Regions from separate parts of the Bacillus cereus group sp. RP43 genome, predicted to be linked through region 2. Evidence: predicted binding sites of a transcription regulator. Region 2 holds the regulator's gene; the other holds the start of a gene.

Region 1 (3,434 bases), 4.3 Mb from region 2:
CAGGGCATTTAACAAGCCGTCTAACAACAAAATTAGGTACTGAAAAAGATGGTAAGCTTTTTGGCCAATATTATTATGCACGACCTGACGAAAACCTTGCCGGCGATGTAAATGGTGATAAAGTAATCGATATGAAAGATGCTGAAATTATCGCTAGCAACTATGGTAAAAAAGGACTAACTGTAAAAGACGGTGACCTTAACAAAGACGGTATTGTCGACGAAACAGATATTCGTTTCGTTGAAAAGAACTTCTTGAAAAAAGGTCCAGATGCATCTAAATCACAAACACCTGTTGAAAAATCAAAAAGCGGTACACTTGCAGATATTTTAACGAAATTAGGATTAACGCCTAAAAAATAATAATAAAGAGCACTCTATATAAAGTAGAGTGCTCTTTTCTATAAACAACCCTTATCCAGCAAAAGGGGTATATTGGGGATATACAAGGGAAACCGGAAAAGGAATTTATATTAAATTATATATAAATTCAGAGGTAGGAAGCAGTTTCCCGCCTCTGAATTATTTAGCAATTATTATAGTACTGGTGCCATTGTTTCTTTTAATACTTTTACGGAATGAGCGAATTTCACTTTTTCTTCTTCGTTTAATTCAAGTTCTACGATTTCACGTACACCTTCGCGGTTAATAACAGCTGGAACACCTACGTAAGCATCTTTCTCACCATATTGACCTTCAAGGTATGCAGATACAGTTAATACGCTGTTCTCGTTGCTTAAGATCGCTTTAGTTACACGAAGTAGTGACATACCGATTCCGTAGTAAGTTGCACCTTTACGCTCGATAATGTGGTAAGCTGCATCGCGTACATTTTCAAAGATTTTATCTAAATCTTCTTGGTTATACTGTTCGTTGTTCGCTAAGATTGTTTCTAGTTTTTGTACACCTACAGTAGCGTGGCTCCATACTGGAAGTTCAGTGTCACCATGCTCACCAACGATGTAAGCATGAACGTTACGTGGATCTACATCTAAGTAGTCACCTAACATGTAACGGAAACGAGCAGAGTCTAAAGTTGTACCAGAACCAATTACGCGCTCTTTTGGCAAGCCAGATTCTTTCCAAGTTACGTAAGTTAAAATATCAACTGGGTTTGTTGCGATTAAGAAGATTCCATCGAATCCGCTATCCATAATACCGCGAACGATTTGTTTAAAGATTTTTGTATTTTTCTCAACTAAGTCTAAACGAGTTTCGCCTGGCTTTTGTGGTAATCCAGCAGTGATAACAACTAAATCTGCATCTTTACAATCTGCATAGCTACCGCTCCAAACTTTTGTTGCTGCTGGAGAGAATGGTACCGCATGGCTTAAGTCCATTGCTTCCCCTTCTGCTTTTGCTTCATTTACATCTACCAGTACGAATTCTTCAGCTACACCTTGGTTGATCATTGAGTAAGCATAACTACAACCTACAGCTCCTGTTCCTACTAATACTACGCGATTGATACCTTTTTTCATGTTAATTTCCCCTTTCAATTGTTTACATCTATTTTTTTTATTATTGTTTAAGTAATTAATTAAAATACTAATTTAATGTTGTTTAACTTCTTTACATTCATATTGTAGCACGGATTATTGTGAATTAATTCACAAATTATGACCTATTTGTGAACTTTTTCACATAGAGTGTAAAGTTATTAGAATGCGGGTGAAATCCATCTCAATGGAGGCGTTTTCTTTAGATTGTGAAAGAAGGGATTAGATGTTCTTTGGTAAGTGAAATTACATTAACGATTTTCCCAATATATCTATCATAACTTTAAATATATCAACGATTCGACAAGGGATATCGATTTATCAAAAAAACTCGACAATAATAACAACATCAAAGAGCTGGCTCCAATAGATCACCTATTGAAAGACAGCTTCTTCTATATTATTTATCCCGCTATTTGCCGGGCAGTAAGACTCCCACCTCAAAATTTGGCTGGAGCGAAGAAGTTAGGTGGGAGTCCGGCTGTCCGTAAACGCCCGATTGGTGAAGGCTAATAATCAGTGGGGGATGAACAAAACCCCCACTGATTAAAGTTTCACTTTATTTTCCGCAGTAGCCCCTAATACAGCAGCCTGCACATAATTCTTATCATTTAACTTTTGTAAATCCGCAGCAATACTTTTAGAGGTTTCTATAAGGAGTCACCATACATTGCCATCAACTTAAGAAATTGGCATTTCCCCATATCGAAAAAAATGAGCTGAATTATTATAAATAACTCTGGAAAGATAAAATTTTCATTTTGGGAATACTTCAAAATATTAGCCTGATGGACATAGGTATCACCACATGTCCATGGATTAAAGAAAGAGCCCATTATTAAACTGTACCCTACTCTTTGGGTCGGAAGAGGTGCTATAGATGAATGTAAAGACATATAGGGCTCAAGTATTTTCTTGGTCTAAGGAGGCCAAAGTAGAAATAGTAGAACTCATTTCCGCCGGCATAGGTATGGCCGGACCTGTTCTGTTCGCTACAGTTCTAGGCTATCCTGCTCTTGGTTTTGCTGCATCGGTCGGCAGTTTGGCAGTCAGTAGCGTGAAAGTCGGTTCGAGTTTTATAAATCACGGGAAAAAGTTGGCATCAGCACTGATATCAGTAGTGCTCGCTGCGATTGCTGCTGTTCTCTCTTTCGGACATGGCTATCTGACATTTGGATTCTTGATCCTGCTGGTAAGCCTTGCTGCGTTAATTGGCGGATATAGTCGTGCTTTGGCGGTGTCAACAACAAGCTTTGTCATATTCCTGATTATCATCCTCAACATGGTCGGCCAGACGGAGTACCGGATGGAACTAATTTTTTCAATCTTAGCAGGGGCGATTTGGACCGTCAGTATCAGCTTGGTGCTAGGCATCTGGGTACACCGTTGTTTTAAATCATCGCTGGATGGAGCTGTGAAAGGGCCAAAATCGAAAAAAATCATTCTATGGCGGAATTCTCTTGCACACCTATCCGGTTGGCAATTCTCAATCAGGCTCGCATTATGTCTAGGTATAGCTGAGGGATTGCGAATACTTTGGCCCGAGCACCACTTCTATTGGATTGCAATTACCGTAGCGATCCTTACTCAGCGGAAAATAGAACTCTTTCCAATCAAAACAACACAACGAGTGCTTGGTACAGTAATCGGCGTGATTGTTGCGAGCTTGCTTCTCGCAACTAGTCTACCAATTTTGGGGTTAGTTATAAGTATCGGGCTATTCGCAGGTGTTCGACCTCTTCTAAAGGTTCGAAATTATCTTGTATACTCTGCAACCATGATCCCGCTCATTATTTTGATCATGGAGGCCGGCAAGCCGTTTCAGTTTATCATTCTGTTCGACCGTGTATTTGCAACCCTTATCGGTGCAGTCATCGTGATTGCAGTGAACTTGATATTCAGTAGAGCGATGGCGAAATTAGTGTAAAAGTGGTTA
Region 2 (3,434 bases):
TATTTTGTTCCAGTTCTTCAATTTTTCGAGTGCGTTGACGTTCTAACTGTTTACGTTCTTTTTCTTCGAGATAATTTAATTTTTCTTGTGCCACCACTTTTTGAACAGGTACTTCATCTTCTTGCTGCTCAAATTCCGCACGTTCAATCATTTCATTTTTCTTTTCAACGTAATAATCGTAATCACCTAAATATTCTTGTGCACCTTCTGTTGATAACTCAACAACCGTTGTCGTTACGCGATTAATGAAGTAGCGGTCATGAGAGACGAATAGAAGAGTACCTGGGTAATCAATTAAAGCATTCTCCAAAATCTCTTTACTATTTAAATCAAGATGGTTTGTTGGCTCATCAAGAATTAATAAATTGGATTTTTGCATCATAAGTTTTGCAAGAGCTAGTCGAGCCTTTTGTCCACCACTAAGAGAAGATACTGGTTTTAATACATCATCCCCTGTGAATAAAAAGTTGCCTAGTATAGTGCGAATTTCTTTTTCAGGTTGCAGGGGATATTCATCCCATAGTTCATTTAAAACTCGTTTCGAAGATGTTAAATTGGCTTGTTCTTGATCATAATAACCAACAGATACATTTGATCCAAAAGCAACGTTTCCATGTAATAGCTGTAACTTATTCACAATGGATTTTAATAATGTAGATTTTCCAATTCCGTTCGGCCCAACTAAGGCAACACTATCACCACGAGTTAAGCGCATATTTACATGTTCAATAATCGGTTCCTGTTCATAGCCAATAGTTACATCTTTTACTTGTAAAACATCATTTCCACTTTGTTTTTCAATATCGAAGTGGAAGGAAGCTGATTTAGAATCGCCTAATGGTCTAGTTAATACGTCCATTCTGTCTAATTGTTTACGGCGACTTTGAGCACGTTTTGTCGTAGATGCGCGAGCTATATTTTTTTGCACAAAGTCTTCCAGTTTAGCGATTTCATCTTGTTGTTTTTCATAACGCTTCATCTCTTGCTCGTATAGAGCTGATTTTAAGTCTAAATATTTACTGTAGTTACCAACAAATCGTCGGCTTTCCTTATTAGAAATTTCGTATACTTGTGTAACGAGTTTATCTAAGAAATAACGGTCATGGGAAACGATTAAAATCGCACCAGGATAGCCTTGTAAGTATTGTTCAAGCCATGTTAGTGTCTCAATGTCCAAATGGTTTGTAGGTTCGTCTAAAATAAGTAAGTCTGGTCTAGTTAATAATAATTTCCCAAGAGCTAATCGAGTCTTTTGTCCACCACTTAATGTAGAAATTGTCGTCTGGTGCGTTTCAACAGGGAAGCCAAGACCGCTTAAAATCGAGCGTATATCCGCTTCGTACTGATAGCCGCCTTGATCTTTATAATCTAATTGTAATTGGTCATAATCAGCTAATAATTTCTCGTATATAGTCGCATTTGAAAAGTTTTCTTCTTTTCCCATCTCTTGCTCTAGCCTTCGAAGTTTTGTCTCCATCTGCTGCAAGTGTGTAAAGACGGTTAACATTTCATCCCAAATTGTTAAAGACGTTTCTAATCCGGTATTTTGAGCTAAATACCCCATTGAGACATCTTTCGGCTTTATAATTTCACCACCATCATGAGATAACTCACCAGCTATTATTTTTAATAATGTAGATTTTCCGGCTCCATTTCGTCCGACTAATGCGATACGATCTTTTGTTTGAACTTCCAATTTTATGTTTGCAAGAATCGTTTCTGCACCGTATAATTTCGAAAGCCCATTCACTTGTAATAATATCAATGTTTTCACCTCAAATAATTTCTTAACTTTGCCATGTTTATATTTCTCAATCATACTAAAAATAGTGTATAGTTTAAAATAAAGAGAGAATACTTCTTCTTTTTATTATACAAGGAAATTCATGAGTACTAAACTTCTGTATTTGATTCAAGTATAAGAATAAAGATAGGAAGAGAGGAGAGGTTATATGGATCAGCAAAAAATTCCACAGGCCACTGCCAAACGATTGCCTCTATACTATCGATTTATCCAAAACTTATCTCTTTCTGGTAAGCAACGTGTTTCATCAGCCGAATTGAGTGAAGCGGTAAAGGTTGATTCCGCAACTATTCGAAGAGATTTTTCATATTTTGGAGCGTTAGGGAAAAAAGGATATGGATATAACGTAAATTATTTATTATCATTTTTCCGTGAAACACTCGACCAAGATGATATAACACGTGTAGCACTTATTGGAGTAGGTAATTTAGGGACCGCTTTCTTACATTATAATTTCACGAAAAACAATAATACAAAAATTGAAATGGCATTTGATGTTAGTGAAGAGAAAGTTGGAACAGAAATCGGAGGAATTCCTGTATATCATTTGGATGAATTAGAAGAACGTTTATCAACTGATATACAAGTGGCAATATTAACGGTACCCGCTACAGTAGCGCAATCTGTGGCAGATAGATTGGCAGAAACGGACGTGCATGGTATTTTAAATTTCACACCAGCACGCTTAAATGTGTCAGAGAATATAAGAATTCATCACATTGATTTAGCTGTAGAGTTACAAACGCTTGTTTACTTTTTGAAGAATTATCCACAATAAAACGCAGAGGAGATGACCTCTGCGTTTTATTATTGTTTTTTCTTTGTGAATTTGACTAAGATAAGGCGAAGTGCCAAATTAAAATCAATTGTTGCCATAACTGCAAATAGTATTGTCCACATATTCCAGATTGTATCTGTTACGTTCGTAATAGCGAAGCGTGTAAAGATACATCCAAGAAGAAAGTATAATGCAGCCATGAACAATGGTGAGTTTCTCATACTAAAAATCCTCCGATAAAGCCTTGCATTTTTTCAGCTTCTTTAATCATTTCTTGAATTTGCTCATTACTTACTACAACTTGAGCGACTGCAACTAATGTATTCATTGCAACATGAGCTGCAATAGGAACGATAATTCGTTTCGTTTTTACGTATAAAAAGGCGAATACGAGCCCCATTGAAGTGTATACCAATAAGTGAGTAAAATCAAAATGAATCGCCGCGAATACAAGTGAACTAATAATAGCGGCAATAAAGAAGTTAAACTTCTTATAAAGTGTACCGAATAAAATTTTTCTAAATACGATTTCTTCCAAAATAGGTCCTATTATAGATATGACGATAAGGAACCAAGGTGTCGTTCTTGCGATGTCCATAAGTCTTGCTGTATTTTCAGATCCCGGTGTAATCCCTAATAAACGCATTTCGATCATACCGGCAATGCTTTGTGAGAACAGTGCTAAGAAGAAACCAATAAAAATCCACCCAATTGTAGCTGGAACAGTAGAGCGCATTTTATCTAAATGCCTGTCACGAATGTCTGTTCTGAGTAACCAAAGTACAACGCATAATGCAATGAAAAAGCTAATGATAGCCCAATGACCAGTTATGAGCTGAATTTTTTCCTCTC

What was found. Region 2 encodes Rex, which represses fermentation and respiration genes when NADH is low (regulators of the CRP and FNR family bind a similar motif). Its sites were predicted from a motif close to TTGTGAAATATTTCACAA; they were not measured.
Positions count from the first base shown of each region.
Region 1: the regulator Rex is predicted to act here: its motif matches at 1,598-1,615, upstream of QCI75_RS02950 (L-lactate dehydrogenase).

Region 1 covers NZ_JARVHQ010000001.1:560,561-563,994, reverse strand. The annotation lists gene QCI75_RS02955 (S8 family serine peptidase) at 1-362, shown strand, start outside; gene QCI75_RS02950 (L-lactate dehydrogenase) at 536-1,480, opposite strand; gene QCI75_RS02945 (FUSC family protein) at 2,379-3,425, shown strand.
Region 2 covers NZ_JARVHQ010000001.1:4,893,195-4,896,628, reverse strand. The annotation lists gene QCI75_RS25290 (ABC-F family ATP-binding cassette domain-containing protein) at 1-1,765, opposite strand, end outside; gene QCI75_RS25285 (redox-sensing transcriptional repressor Rex) at 1,953-2,582, shown strand; gene QCI75_RS25280 (YdiK family protein) at 2,612-2,803, opposite strand; gene QCI75_RS25275 (CPBP family intramembrane glutamic endopeptidase) at 2,800-3,434, opposite strand, start outside.